Regions from separate parts of the Allobosea massiliensis genome, predicted to be linked through region 1. Evidence: predicted binding sites of a transcription regulator. Region 1 holds the regulator's gene; each other region holds the start of a gene.
What was found. The regulator HrcA, encoded in region 1, represses chaperone genes, less so after heat shock. The targets are predictions, from matches to a motif close to GTTAGCACTCNCNNNNNGNGAGTGCTAAC.
Positions count from the first base shown of each region.

Region 2: a site for HrcA is predicted at 1,413-1,441, ahead of groES (co-chaperone GroES). Genes of this name have one in related genera too.
Region 3: a site for HrcA is predicted at 1,672-1,700, ahead of groES (co-chaperone GroES). Genes of this name have one in related genera too.

Region 1 is NZ_JBHSLU010000060.1:45,605-50,573, forward strand. Features, by position in the region: gene ACFPN9_RS17420 (GNAT family N-acetyltransferase) at 1-106, shown strand, start outside; gene ACFPN9_RS17425 (DUF3297 family protein) at 113-361, opposite strand; gene ACFPN9_RS17430 (ankyrin repeat domain-containing protein) at 456-1,070, opposite strand; gene hrcA (heat-inducible transcriptional repressor HrcA) at 1,112-2,197, opposite strand; gene rph (ribonuclease PH) at 2,346-3,062, shown strand; gene rdgB (RdgB/HAM1 family non-canonical purine NTP pyrophosphatase) at 3,226-3,864, shown strand; gene hemW (radical SAM family heme chaperone HemW) at 3,861-4,969, shown strand, end outside.
Region 2 is NZ_JBHSLU010000004.1:713-5,681, reverse strand. Features, by position in the region: gene ACFPN9_RS01025 (aminotransferase class V-fold PLP-dependent enzyme) at 1-417, shown strand, start outside; gene rplS (50S ribosomal protein L19) at 499-894, opposite strand; gene ACFPN9_RS01015 (usg protein) at 1,049-1,318, opposite strand; gene groES (co-chaperone GroES) at 1,576-1,890, shown strand; gene groL (chaperonin GroEL) at 1,949-3,574, shown strand; gene ACFPN9_RS01000 (SDR family NAD(P)-dependent oxidoreductase) at 3,742-4,530, shown strand; gene ACFPN9_RS00995 (SUMF1/EgtB/PvdO family nonheme iron enzyme) at 4,631-4,969, shown strand, end outside.
Region 3 is NZ_JBHSLU010000007.1:441,673-446,641, forward strand. Features, by position in the region: gene groL (chaperonin GroEL) at 1-1,278, opposite strand, end outside; gene groES (co-chaperone GroES) at 1,324-1,611, opposite strand; gene ACFPN9_RS05205 (MarR family winged helix-turn-helix transcriptional regulator) at 1,803-2,312, shown strand; gene ACFPN9_RS05210 (PaaI family thioesterase) at 2,374-2,853, shown strand; gene ACFPN9_RS05215 (DMT family transporter) at 2,860-3,702, opposite strand; gene ACFPN9_RS05220 (GNAT family N-acetyltransferase) at 3,699-4,199, opposite strand; gene ACFPN9_RS05225 (BLUF domain-containing protein) at 4,285-4,725, opposite strand.

The DNA of each region.
Region 1 (4,969 bases):
CTACGGCAAGCTGGGCTGGACCGAACTCGGCACGATCCCGCGCTTCGCGCTGATGCCCGACGGCCGCGACTGCGGCTCGACGTTCTTTTACAAGGATCTGCGCTGAGGCAGCTCAGCCCTCCGCAGGCTTGCGGAAATAGGGCTCGACCTCGCCCTTGAGCTTCACCGTCATCGGGTTGCCGAAGCGGTCCTTGGCGTTGCCGGCGGTCAGGCGCACCCAGCCTTCGCTGATGCAGTACTCCTCGACATTGGTCTTCTCGACACCCTTGAAGCGGACGCCGATGTCCCGCGACAGCAGCTCCTCGTCATAGAAGGGGCTGTTGGGGTTGGAGGAGAGGCGGTCGGGCAGCGTGTCGGTCATGGCGGAAGCCTTAGGGAAAAGCGTGTCGGAGGGCGGCCGGGCCGCGTTGGCGCACAGGTAGCGCGATCCGGCGGCGATGCCAAATCGCAGGCGCTCAGCGGCCGCCAGCCTGTTCGATCAGGCGCGCGATCGCCTGCTGGCCCCGCTGTCGGGCATGAGCCAGCGGCGTCACGCCGTCCCTGTCCGCGAGGCTCGGATCGGCACCCGCATCGAGAACCAGCCGCGCGACCTGCTGGTGGCGCGGGCCGCCATCGCCCAGAATCACGATCTCCAGCAGGCAGGTCCAGCCGAGATCATTGATGTGATCGAGGTCGATGCCGCTGGTCAGCAGCAGCCTGACCGCCTCGACATGGGCGCGCTCGTAGGCGGGGATCAGCGCATTGCCGCCATAGCGGTTGCGGATCGACAGATCGGGCTTGCGTGGCAGCATCGCGGCGATGATCTCGGCCCGGCCCAAGGCTCCCGCGAGCAACCAGGGCGTGTCGCGATTGGCGGCCTGGGTGTTGGGGCTCGCCCCGGCCTCGAGCAGGATCTTCGCGGCGGAGACATGATCGCCGGCGACCGCGCGCAGCAAGGCCGACCGGCCCCCGGCATCCTGGGCTTCCAGCGGCGCGCCGGCCTGGAGCAGGCGAACAACCTCGTCGACGCGCCCCGAGGCCGCGGCCTCGATCAAGGCTGGGCCCGAAGCGAGGGCGGGACCGACCATCATCACCACTCCGAGCACGAACCCGCACCAAGAGCGGATCGGCCTCACCGCGCCCCGTCCAGCAGGCGCCCCACCACCTTGGCCGTGTAGTCCACCATCGGCACGATGCGGGCATAGTTCAGCCGCGTCGGGCCGATGATGCCGACGACGCCGACGATGCGCTGCTCGGCATCGCGGAAGGGCGCAGCGACCATCGAGGAGCCGGACATCGAGAACAGCTTGTTCTCGGAGCCGATGAAGATGCGCACGCCGTCGCCGGCCTCGGCGCGCGCCAGCAGGTCGATGACGTCGGTCTGGGTCTCGAGATCGCCGAAGAGCAGGCGGATGCGCTCAAGGTCCTCCTGCGCCTTGAGGTCCTCCAGCAGATTGGCCTGGCCGCGCACGATGAGGTGGCGGTCGGAACTCGGCCCCGAGGAGGTGGCGATGCCGCTCTCGACCAGCCGCGCGGTCAGCGAGTCGAGTTCGCGCTCCATCTGCTCGCGATGCTGGGCGATCTCGGCGCGCAGCTCGCCCAGCGTCTTGCCGAGGATGCGGGCGTTGAGGAAATTCGCGGCCTCCGTCAGCGCGGAGGCCGGCAGGCCGGGTGGCAGGCTCAGGAGCCGGTTCTCGACCGTGCCGTCGTCGGCGACGAGCACGACGAGCGCTCGCGTCGGGTCGAGGCGGACGAACTCGATATGCTTCAGCCGGGCATTGGCCTTGGTCGTCACGACGACGCCCGCGCCACGCGAGAGGCCCGAGAGCAGGGCCGAGGCTTCGGTCAGCGTGCCGTCGAGCGTGCGGCCGGTGGCGGCGGCCTTCATCTGCGCCTCGATGCGGGCGCGCTCCTCGGCGGTGAGGTTGCCGACCTCCATCATCGCATCGACGAAGAAGCGCAGGCCTCTCTCGGTCGGGAGACGCCCCGCGGAGGTGTGGGGGGCGTAGATCAGCCCCGCCAGTTCGAGATCGGTCATGACGTTGCGCACCGTCGCCGGCGAGAGCGACATCGGCAGCAGACGGGCGATGTTGCGCGAGCCGACCGGCTCGCCGGTGGCGAGGTAGCCGTCGACGATCTGGCGGAAGATCTCGCGCGAGCGCTGATCGGTCTCGATCAGTCCGCTGGCTGTGTCGGGACGCGGCGTGTGGGCGCTCATCTGCGGCGAAACGGCTTTCTCGACATGGGCTTATTGTTGATCCGGACCGGCGCCCGATCAAGCGAAAACGCGTGCGACCCCTGTCCGCCTTGCCGCACCCGCGGCGACCGCCTACAAGCCGCCAACCCCGAACAATCAGGATATCGCCATGCGACCCTCGAAACGCGCCGCAGACGAAATGCGCAAGGTCACGCTCGAACGCGGCGTCGTGCGCTATGCGGAAGGCTCCTGCATGGTCTCCTTCGGCGAGACGAAGGTGCTCTGCGCCGCAACCGTCGAGGAGAAGGGCCCGCCCTGGCTGCGCGGCACCGGCAAGGGCTGGGTCACCGCCGAATATGCGATGCTGCCGCGCGCCACGCATGAGCGCAATCGCCGTGAGGTCACCTCCGGCAAGCCGTCCGGCCGCACGCAGGAGATCCAGCGGCTGGTCGGGCGCTCACTTCGCGCCGTGGTCGACCTGACCGCGATCGGCGAGCGCCAGATCGTCGTCGATTGCGACGTGCTGCAGGCCGATGGCGGCACCCGCACGGCCTCGATCACCGGCGCCTGGGTGGCGCTGCACGACGCGCTGAAATGGATGGAGGCGCGCTCGATGCTGAAGGGCTCCAACCCGCTGAAGGACCATGTCGCGGCGATTTCCTGCGGCATCGTCGCCGGCAACCCGGTGCTCGACCTCGATTACGTCGAGGATTCCGGCGCGCAGACCGATGCGAACTTCGTCATCACCGGCTCCGGCGGCCTGGTCGAGGTGCAGGGGACGGCCGAGGGCGCGCCCTTCTCCGAGGAGGAGCTGATGGCGCTGATGCGGCTCGCCAAGGGCGGGGTCAGCAAGCTCGTGGCGCTGCAGAAGGCGGCGGTGGCCTGATCCCAACCGTCATTCCGGGGCTTCGCGCAGCGAAGAGCCCGGAATCCATGACCACTGTCTTCTCCGGATATGGCGAAAACTTTTTAAGCGAGCTGGCCATGTGTTCGACTGTTCACAACCTGTGTTCATGGATTCCGGGCTCGCTCCTACGGAGCGCCCCGGAATGACGGCACAACACCGTATCCTCACCGGCAAGGTCGTGATCGCGACCCACAACAAGGGCAAGCTCGTCGAGATGCGCGAGCTGATGGCGCCGTTCGGGATCGAGCTGGTCTCGGCCGGGGACCTCGGCCTGCCCGAGCCCGACGAGACCGGCTACATGTTCTCCGAGAACGCCGCGATCAAGGCGCATGCGGCGGCGACAGCCTCCGGCCTGCCGGCGCTGGCGGACGATTCCGGACTCTGCGTCGACGCGCTGGACGGCGCGCCGGGCCTGTTCTCGGCGAACTGGGCCGGGCCGGGCAAGGACTTCAAGCCGGCGATGGCGCGCGTGCTGGCCGAGATGGCCAAGCGCGGCGCAACGGCGCCGGAGCAGCGCAAGGCGCATTTCGTCTCGGCGCTGGTGATCGCCTGGCCGGACGGCCATGAGGAGCTGTTCGAGGGTCGCGTCCATGGCCGCATCGTCGACGCCCCGCGCGGGACGGGCGGCTTCGGCTACAACCCGATCTTCCAGCCCGACGGCTACGACGTGACCTTCGCGGAGATGACCAGCACCGTGAAGAGTGGCGCGGACGAAGCGCTCTCCCACCGGGCGCGCGCCTTCAAGCGATTGGCGGCCGCGTGCCTCAGGGCTCCGGCGTGAGCGGCGCGGCCGCCCTCGCGCCGACATCCCCGATCCTGCATCCGACGTCGGATGCGGGCTTCGCCGTCTATGTGCACTGGCCGTTCTGCCTGGCCAAATGCCCCTATTGCGACTTCAACAGCCATGTCCGGCTGCAGCCGCCCGACCAGGCCCGCTATGTCGCGGCTTTCCGGCGCGAGATCGCCCATCGGGCCGCGCTGGCGCCGGGGCGGACCGTCACCTCGATCTTCTTCGGCGGCGGCACGCCCTCGCTGATGGAGGGCCGCACCGTCGGTGCGATCCTCGACGCCATCGGCGAGGCCTGGGCGATCGACCCGCATTGCGAGGTCTCGCTCGAGGCCAACCCGACCAGCGTCGAGGCCGGGCGCTTCGCCGATTTCAGGGCGGCCGGCGTCAATCGCGTCTCGCTCGGCGTGCAGGCGCTCAACGATGCCGATCTCAAGGCGCTCGGGCGGATGCATTCGACGCAAGAGGCGCTCGACGCGGTCGCGATCGCGCGGAAGTACTTCGAGCGCTACTCCTTCGACCTGATCTATGCCCGCTCGCCGGAGCAGACGCCGGCATTATGGCGGGCGGAGCTGGAGTTGGCGATCAGCCATGCCGCCGAGCACCTTTCGCTCTACCAGCTCACCATCGAGCCCGACACGATGTTCGAACGGCTGTTCAAGGCCGGCAAGCTCGCCGTGCCGGATCATGAGGCGGGCGCCGCGCTCTACGAGATCACGCAGGAGATCACGGCCAGGCATGGCCTGCCGGTCTACGAGATCTCCAACCACGCCCGCCCCGGCGCGGAATGCCGCCACAACCTCGTCTACTGGCGCTATGGCGAATATGCCGGCATCGGCCCCGGCGCGCATGGGCGGCTGGTCACCGACGAGGGCCGGATGGCCCATTCGACCGAGAAGCGCCCCGAGGCCTGGCTCGAGCGCGTCGAGGCGGGCGGCCAGGCGCTGGTCGAGAACGAGCGACTCAATGCCGAGGCGCAGGGCGACGAATATCTGCTGATGGGGCTGCGGCTGGTCGAGGGCATCGACCCGGCCGTGTTCAGGGCGCTGTCGGGCCGGACGCTGAACGAGCGGCGCGTGACCAGCCTCGTGCTCGACCG
Region 2 (4,969 bases), on a different contig from region 1:
GCGCTGGCGGGCCCGCAGGACGAGGTCGCCTATGCGGAGAGCGGCTGGCGCTTCATGGGCGCGACCTTCGACCCCTCGGGCCTCTACCGCTTCGACGCCGTGCTGTCCTGGATGGCGGAGCACGGGATCGATGCCGGCGGGGCGCAGGCCCATGCCCAGGCCCTGCAGGCGCTCTTCCTCGCCGGGCTGCCGGCGCTGCGCCATCCCGTGCTGGCGCCCGCCAACCTGGTGGTGGCGCACGCCGCCGATCGCGGCAACTTCCTGACCTTCCGGCACGAGCAGGCGGCGGCGTGCCACCGCGCCCTGCACGAGGCCGGCATCATCACCGATGTCCGCGGCGACCGGCTGCGCGTCGGCTTCGGCCTCTATCACACGGAGGGCGACATCGCGGCGCTGCTGGAGCGGCTGCGGGGCTGAGCCGGGCGACGGCCCCATCACCAACGAAAAACGCGGCCCCGAGGGACCGCGTTCGCTATTGTATCGCCAGAGGCGAAATTCTTACTTGGCGTCGGCCTTGGCGCCCTTGGCGGGACGGGCCTCGACGCGCTCGGCGATGCGGGCCGACTTGCCGCGGCGGTCGCGCAGATAATAGAGCTTGGCGCGGCGCACCTTGCCCTTGCGGACGACCTTGATGGAATCGAGGTTCGGCGAGAACAGCGGGAAGACGCGCTCGACGCCCTCGCCATAGCTGATCTTGCGGACGGTAAAGCTCTGGTTCAGGCCGCCGCCGTTGCGGGCGATGCAGACGCCCTCATAGGCCTGGACACGGCTGCGCTCGCCTTCCTTGACCTTGACGTTGACCTGCACGGTGTCGCCGGGCTGGAAGTGCGGGATCTCGCGGCCTTCGCTGAGCTTGGCGATCTGCTCCTGATCGAGCTGTTCGATGATGTTCACGGGTCTCTCCAATTGCCGTTGTCGCGCTTGACTGCGCGGGCGTTCGGCACGCTGTTTTCAGTTGAGCCCGAGCGCATAGACGAAAGGCGCGGCGCTGTCGAGAGCGATGCGACGACGCCGTGCTTTTCGCGATGTCAAGTCCGGCGAGGCGGCCTCAGTGCAGCCGGAACTCGCCGCCCACCGCGCGCAGATCGGCCGGGCCGATCAGGTCCTTATGGCTCACCGTGACGCGGAAGAGCTTGCCGTCGAGCTTGGCCTGCCAGAAGTCGAGGAAGCGGTTGAGCTCCGGGAAGCGGGGGGCGAGGTCGTAGTCCTGCCAGACATATTCCTGCAGGATCGCCGGGTGGTCGGGCATCCGGTAGAGGATGCCGGCGGTGGTCAGTCCGTAGCCCGCGATCTGGCGGGCGAAGTCGCTCGAAGCCATGCCTGTCCGCTCCGTGGTTGCAACCGGCCGATGGCAGCGCATCCGCAACGCTGACGCAAGCCAAAAAATTGCGTTTGTGCTGCCTTTTCAGCCTGTTAGCACTCGCTTGAAAAAAGTGCTGCCGCCCTCTTGAACTGCGAAAACGGCAAAACCAGATCATCGCGCGGGCGAACGTGCCGCAGGGTGCCGCGGTTCCTCAGCCGCGCCGCCGGGGCGTCGCCTGCTTTGACCTGTGACCGACATGAACGGAGGAACTCATGAAGTTTCGGCCACTGCATGACCGCGTCGTCGTGAAGCGCATCGACGCCGAGGAGAAGACCAAGGGCGGGATCATCATCCCCGACACCGCCAAGGAGAAGCCGCAGGAGGGCGAGATCGTCGCCGTCGGCCCCGGCGCCCGCGACGAGCAGGGCAAGCTCGTGCCGCTCGACGTCAAGGTCGGCGACCGCGTGCTCTTCGGCAAATGGTCCGGCACCGAGGTGAAGATCGACGGCGAGGATCTCCTGATCATGAAGGAGAGCGACATCATGGGTGTCGTCGAGGCCACCGCCTCCCTGAAGAAGGCCGCCTGACGGGGCTTCGTCTCCAACCCATCAACCTGAAACCTCAAGTCTGAAGGAGTGAGGAATCATGGCTGCGAAAGACGTCAAGTTTTCGCAAGACGCCCGCGAACGCATGCTGCGCGGCGTCGACACCCTGGCCAATGCGGTCAAGGTCACGCTCGGTCCGAAGGGCCGCAATGTCGTGATCGAGAAGTCCTTCGGCGCGCCGCGCATCACCAAGGACGGCGTCACCGTCGCCAAGGAGATCGAGCTCGCCGACAAGTTCGAGAACATGGGCGCGCAGATGGTGCGCGAGGTCGCCAGCAAGCAGAACGATGCGGCGGGTGACGGCACCACCACCGCGACGGTGCTGGCACAGGCCATCGTCCGTGAGGGCGCCAAGTCGGTCGCCGCCGGCATCAACCCGATGGATCTCAAGCGCGGCATCGACCTCGCCGTCGAGGCGGTGACCAAGTCGCTGGGCCAGCACTCCAAGACCATCACCGGTTCGGAGGAGGTCGCGCAGGTCGGCACGATCTCGGCCAATGGCGACCGCGCGATCGGCGAGATGATCGCCGAGGCGATGAAGAAGGTCGGCAAGGAGGGCGTCATCACGGTCGAGGAGGCCAAGACGGCCGAGACCGAGCTCGACGTCGTCGAGGGCATGCAGTTCGACCGCGGCTATCTCTCGCCCTATTTCGTCACCAACTCCGAGAAGATGATCGCGGAGCTGGAGGACCCTTACATCCTGATCCACGAGAAGAAGCTCTCGGGCCTGCAGACCATGCTGCCGCTGCTCGAGGCGGTGGTGCAGACCGGCAAGCCGCTGCTGATCGTGGCCGAGGATGTCGAGGGCGAGGCGCTCGCCACGCTCGTCGTCAACAAGCTGCGCGGCGGGCTCAAGATCGCTGCGGTCAAGGCGCCGGGCTTCGGCGACCGCCGCAAGGCCATGCTGGAGGACATCGCGATCCTCACCGGCGGCACCGCCATCTCCGAGGATCTCGGCATCAAGCTCGAGAACGTGACGCTCAACATGCTCGGCCGCGCCAAGAAGGTCCGGATCGAGAAGGAGAACACCACGATCGTCGACGGCGCCGGCAAGAAGAAGGAGATCGAGGCCCGCGTCGCGCAGATCAAGGCGCAGATCGAGGAGACCACCTCGGACTATGACCGCGAGAAGCTCCAGGAGCGTCTGGCCAAGCTCGCCGGCGGCGTCGCGGTGATCCGCGTCGGCGGCGCGACCGAGGTCGAGGTCAAGGAGAAGAAGGACCGCGTCGACGACGCCCTGAACGCCACCCGCGCGGCCGTGGAAGAGGGCATCCTGCCGGGCGGCGGCGTCGCCCTGCTGCGCGCGGTCAAGGCGCTGGAGGGTCTGAAGGCCGGCAATGACGACCAGAAGACCGGCATCGAGATCGTCCGCAAGGCGATCACCGCGCCGGCCCGCCAGATCGTCGAGAATGCCGGCGATGACGGCGCCGTCGTGGTTGGCAAGCTGCTGGAGTCCAAGGATTATGCCTGGGGCTATGACGCGCAGTCCGGCGAGTATCGCGACATGGTCAAGGCCGGCATCATCGACCCGACCAAGGTCGTGCGCACGGCGATCCAGGATGCGGCCTCGGTCGCGGGCCTGCTGATCACCACCGAGGCGATGATCGCCGATCTACCCAAGAAGGACGCCGCTCCCGCCATGCCGGCGGGTGGGATGGACTTCTGATCCGGCGTCCACCGACCGGACCGTGAGCAACGGACGGCGCCGCGGCCTCGCGGCGCCGTCTTGCGTTGCGGGATTTCCGCAAGGGCGCCCGGCGCGTCCGCGCTTGGCGGGACGGCGCGCGGCGTGCTTAGGCTTCCCGCCCCTCACGCCAGCCGCCGGACCGCGCCATGCCCGAGACCACCGCTCCCATCGCCCTCGTCACCGGCGCCGCGCGCGGCATCGGGCTCGCCACCGCGCAGCGCTTCCTCGATGAGGGCTGGAAGGTCGCGCTGCTCGACATCGAGACCGAGTTGCTGGCGCAAGCCGTCGCCGCGCTCGGCCGGCCCGAGCAGACCCTGGCGCTGCCCTGCGACGTGTCGGATCCCGTTGCGGTGGAAGCGGCCTTCGCGGCGCTGACCGCCCGCTTCGGCCGGCTCGACGCGCTGGTCAACAATGCCGGCACGGCCGTGTTCAAGCCGCTGCTGGAGACGACGCTCGCCGAGTGGAACCGAGTCATGGCGGTCAACCTCACCGGGCCCTTCCTGACGACGCAGCTCGCCGCCCCGCTGATGGCCGAGACCGGCGGCGGTGCCATCGTCAACATCACCTCGATCTCGGGCTTGCGCGCCTCGACGCTGCGCGTCGCCTACGGCACCTCGAAGGCGGCGCTCGCCCATCTCACCAAGCAGCAGGCGGCCGAGCTTGCCTCGCTTGGCATCCGGGTCAATGCGGTCGCGCCCGGCCCGGTCGACACGGCCATGGCCAAGGCGGTGCACTCGGCCGAGATCCGCGCCGACTACCGCGATGCGATCCCGCTCGCCCGCTACGGGCTGGAGGAGGAGCTGGCGGCCTCGATCTTCTTCCTGTGCAGCGACCAGGCGAGCTACGTCACCGGTCAGGTGCTGGCGGTCGATGGCGGGTTCGACGCGGTCGGGATCGGGCTGGCGACGCTGCGCGGCGAGCGCCGCAACCGCTGAGCGCCACCTCTCCATCACATCCGCGTGGGTGCGGCGATGCGCGGCTTGCGGGGCGCAGGTCCGCTTGCATCATCCGCTCCGCGACGGGAGGGGATGCGGAATGGCACGACGCTGGCGATGGGCAGGGCTGATCGGGCTGGCGCTGGCAAGCACGGCGCAGGCTGCCCCGCCCGAAGGCGCGGTCGTGATCGGCGGCTTCGCGATCGATGCCACCGAGGTCACGGTGGAGGCCTTCGCGCGCCATGCCGCCGCGCGGGGACTGCAGACGGCGGCCGAGCGCGAGGGCGGCGGGCATGAATATGTCGGCGGCTGGCAGCGCCGGCCGGGCTGGAGCTATCGCAGCCCTTCGGGCACCCCGGCGCAGCCGACGGACCCGGCGGCGCATCTGACCTGGTTCGAGGCGCGTGATTATTGCGCCGCCAGGGGTGGCCGCTTGCCG
Region 3 (4,969 bases), on a different contig from region 1:
GACCGAGGAGAGCGCGCGCAGCAGGGCGACGCCGCCGCCCGGCAGGATGCCCTCTTCGACGGCCGCGCGGGTCGCGTTCAGGGCGTCGTCGACGCGGTCCTTCTTCTCCTTGACCTCGACCTCGGTCGCGCCGCCGACGCGGATCACCGCGACGCCGCCGGCGAGCTTGGCCAGACGCTCCTGGAGCTTCTCGCGGTCGTAGTCCGAGGTGGTCTCCTCGATCTGCGCCTTGATCTGCGAAACGCGGGCCTCGATGTCCTTCTTCTTGCCGGCGCCGTCGATGATCGTGGTGTTCTCCTTCTCGATGCGCACCTTCTTGGCGCGGCCGAGCATCTGGAGGGTCACGGTCTCGAGCTTGATGCCGAGGTCTTCCGAGATCATCTGGCCGGCGGTCAGGATCGAGATGTCCTCGAGCATGGCCTTGCGGCGGTCACCGAAGCCCGGAGCCTTGACAGCCGCGACCTTCAGGCCGCCACGGAGCTTGTTGACGACGAGCGTGGCGAGAGCCTCGCCCTCGACGTCCTCGGCGATGATGAGCAGCGGCTTGCCGGTCTGCACCACGGCCTCGAGGATCGGCAGCATCGCCTGGAGCGAGGACAGCTTCTTCTCGAAGATCAGGATGTAGGGGTCGTCCAGCTCCGCGATCATCTTCTCGGAGTTGGTGATGAAGTAGGGCGAGAGATAGCCGCGGTCGAACTGCATGCCCTCGACGACGTCGAGCTCGGTGTCGGCGGTCTTGGCTTCCTCGACCGTGATGACGCCCTCGTTGCCGACCTTCTGCATGGCAGTCGAGATCATCTTGCCGACCGACTCGTCGCCGTTCGCCGAGATCGTGCCGACCTGCGCGACTTCCGCGTTCGAGGTGACCTTCTTGGCGTTCTTCTTGAGGTCGGCGACGATCGCCTCGACGGCGAGATCGATGCCGCGCTTCAGGTCCATCGGGTTCATGCCGGCCGCGACCGACTTGGCGCCCTCGCGGACGATGGCCTGGGCGAGGACCGTGGCGGTCGTGGTGCCGTCGCCGGCATGGTCGTTCTGACGGGACGCGACTTCGCGAACCATCTGGGCGCCCATGTTCTCGAACTTGTCGGCGAGCTCGATCTCCTTGGCGACGGTGACGCCGTCCTTGGTGATGCGGGGAGCGCCGAACGACTTCTCGATCACGACGTTGCGGCCCTTCGGACCGAGCGTCACCTTGACGGCGTTGGCGAGGATGTCGACGCCGCGCAGCATCTTGTCGCGCGCGTCGGAGGAGAACTTGACGTCTTTGGCTGCCATGAGAGCAACTCCTTAGGATTTCGAGGAACGGGCGGTCTCAGGCGTTCAGCCGACGACGCCCATGATGTCGGATTCCTTCATGATCAGGAGGTCCTGACCATCGATCTTCACCTCGGTGCCGGACCACTTGCCGAAGAGGACGCGGTCGCCCTTCTTGACATCGAGCGCGACCAGCTTGCCGGCCTCGTCGCGGGCGCCGGGGCCGACGGCGACGACCTCGCCCTCCTGGGGCTTTTCCTTGGCGGTATCGGGGATGATGATGCCACCCTTGGTCTTCTCTTCGCCATCAAGGCGGCGGACCACGACGCGGTCATGCAGCGGACGGAACTTCATGGTTCTGTCTTCCTCTCGGTACAAATTCGATGCGGGCCCGGATCGCCCGCTTGGACGCCCGTTAGCAGTCCCCTTGGGTGAGTGCTAACGGATGCGGCGGAGATAGGGCCGGGCTTGGCGGGAGTCAAGGATCGGGGATCCCGGAACGGACTTCCATCACGTGGATAGTAAATCGGCGCGGCCTGCCCGGCATGGCTGCCAAGGGCGCCGGAACCCGCTACCATGCCGCCATGTCCGAGCCCCCGTCTTTACCTACTGCCACGTCGGAAACCCTCGACGACATCGCCCGCAGCTGCGTCGCGCTGCATGTGCGGATGACGGCGCGTGCCGTCACCCGCGCTTATGACGAGGCGATGCGCTCCAGCGGCCTGAAGATCACCCAGTTCGTCCTGCTCTCGGCGCTCAGCACCGGCGCCTGGCGCTCGGTCACAGAACTGGCGGAACGCTTCGCGCTGGAGCGCACCTCGCTGACCCGCAATTTGCAGCTCCTCGCCGCTGAGGGGCTGATCGAGCCGGTCGCCTGCAAGGGCAGGGCGTCGATCTATGGCGTGACGCCGAAGGGCCGCGCCGCGATCGAGGCGGCGATTCCCTATTGGCGCACAGCGCAGGAGCGGATCGAGGGTGGGCTCGGCAAGGAGGATTGGAGCCAGATGCGCGACCGGTTGAAGGCGCTCCGGCGCGTCGCGCGCGGGAGCGGCTGACCCGCTTGACCGGGCCATCGGCATCCATCTATCGTGTAAATACACGAAAGGGAGGCCGGCCATGGCGCGCGACGTCGGAGTGGTATCCCGGGAGACCCTGCTGGCGGGCAGCGGTCTCGACTTCCTGCGCGGCATGGTCGAGGGCCGCCATCCCGGCCCGCCCTTCGCCGATGCGATGGATCTCGATCTCGTCGAGGTGGAGGAGGGCCGGGTCGTCTTCACCGGCCGTCCCTCGGCGCGCTTCTTCAACCCGCTCGGCACGGTCCATGGCGGCTGGACGGCAACGATCCTCGATTCCGCCATGGCCTGCGCCACCCATGCGACGCTGAAGCCCGGCGAGGGCTACACCACCCTGGAGATGAAGCTGAACTATGTTCGCCCGGTCATGCCCGAGAGCGGCACCGTGCGCTGCGAGGGCAAGGTCATCCATCGCGGCGGCACGGTGGCGACCAGCGAGGGACGGCTGCTCGACGCGCGCGGCAAGCTGCTCGCGCATGGCACCGAGACCTGCGTCATCTTCCCGGCGCGGGGTGCTGGCTGAGTGGCATTACCGCCGGCTGATCGCGATCGCGCCGGCGACGATCAGCACCGCGCCCGCATAGGTCGTGATCAGCGGCACCTCGTCGAAGAAGGCATAGCCGAGCAGGCTCGCCCAGATCAGCGCCGTGTATTCGAGCGGCGCCAGCCGCGAGGCTTCCGCCCGAGCGAAGGCGGAGGTCAGCATCAGATGCCCGGCGACGCCGAGCGCACCGGCGGCGAGATAAACCAGCACGTCATGCCCGGTCAGCGGCACGCAGGCGAGCGCGGCGGGCACCGCCAGGAGCAGGGCCGGACCGCAGTTCTGGAAGGCGACGATGACCGCGGGATGCTCCTTCAGCGCGATCCGGCGCAGCAGGATCAGGTTGAACGCATAGGTCACGGCGGAAAATAGTGCCGCCGCCACGCCGAGCCCGGCGCCGCTGACCTGCCCCTGCAGCCGCGGCCAGACCATGACCAGCATGCCCGCGATGCCGAAGCCGAGCGCCTGCCAGATCCGCGCGTCCAGCTTCTCCTTCAGCAGCACCCCGCCGAGCAGCGCGACGAAAACGGGGGCGAGGAAGGCGAGCGTCAGCGCCTCCGCCAGCGGCAGGACGGAGATCGAATAGAAGAAGCTGCCCGCCGTCAGCACCACCACCGGGACCCGGATGCTGTTGCCGATCACGCTGGCGCGCGTCGGGACCGGCGGGCGCAGCACGGCCAGCACCGCGAGCGCGCAGACGCCGCCCATGGCGAAGCGCATGAACAGCGCGACGATGAAGGGATGCGACTGCATCTGCGCTTTCACCACCGCGTCCATCGCAGTCAGCAGGGCAATGCCGAGCAGGGCGCGCAGCGCGGGGCCGAGGCTCATCGCGCGCCGGTGAGATCGAGGCGGAAATGATATTCCCAAGTCGCCGAGACGTCGGCGAGGTAGCGCTCGCCCGGCCAGCGCCGGAAGCCCAGCTTCTCGTAGAAGCGATGGCCGCGCGCGAAGCGCGTGTCGGACCACAGCATCATCGCGTCGAAGCCGCCGTCCTGCGCGAAGGCCAGCGCCTCGGCGAAGAGGGCCTGGGCCAGGCCCGAGCCGCGGAAGGCCGGTGCGGCATAGACCTTGGTGATCTCGACCGCGTTCTGCTCCGGCACCGGCGTCGCGCCGAGCGAAGCGGCGATGCCGCCGTCCGGCGCGTCCACCACCCAGAGCCGTCCTCCCTTCCCAGCGAAATGGCTGGCTGGCCGGCGCAACTCCGGAAACTCCGACCATTCGAACAGGCAATTGGGATATTCGGCGAAGCTCGCCGCGATCAGCGCCGCGAGCGGCTCCGAGTCGCTGTCCCGGGCCGGACGGATCGCAAGGCTGGACGATGTCATGGCTCCATCGCCATAGCCGCCGCCGTGACGATGCGATAGCGGCGGCGGCGACGGGGCGCATTCGGCGCGCGCATGGGGCGGCGCGTCAGGCCGGGGCGGAGGCCTGTGCGCTGAGGTCGCGGGCCAGTGCGACGACCGTGTCGAAATCGGCTTTGGATCGGTCGATGCCGCCCGCCATCCCATAGGCGGCGAAAATCGGATCCTGCTGCGCGGTGCGGCGGCAGCCGCCCATCGTCCAGGCATGAAAGGCGCGCTGCGCCACCGGGCGGACCGCCAGCACCGACACATCGCGGTGTCGATCATCCTGCGTGATCCGGCCCATCGTGGCATCCAGCGCATCGCGGGGGCCTTCCAGCACCTGCAGAAAACTGTCGCGGTCGAAGATCAGGAACCCGGTGACGCCCGCCGCCTGGTTGTTGCGGCGCGAGGCGGACAGGATGGAGCGCAGGGCCGAAAGCTCGTTGGAGACACGCCCCGCCCGGTAGATCGATGTATAGACAAGTTGGAAGAGAGGGGCTGAAGTCATGAACGTGCCTGTGCGCGGTGGAACTGCTCTCTCAACGGGATGCGCCGGCAGAAGTTCGCGACAGAAAGATTGCGAAAGTCAAAACGCCTCCTCCATCTCCGGTTCGAGAGATTGAGAAACCGTTGCGATTTGGAGATTCGCGCGAGCCCCGCTACCCCGAAGCCGCAGCCCGGTCGGTTTCTCCGTGAGTCGCGCCGGGCGGCGCTGCAGCCAAGCGGGGACCCGGCACGGATGATCGAGACGC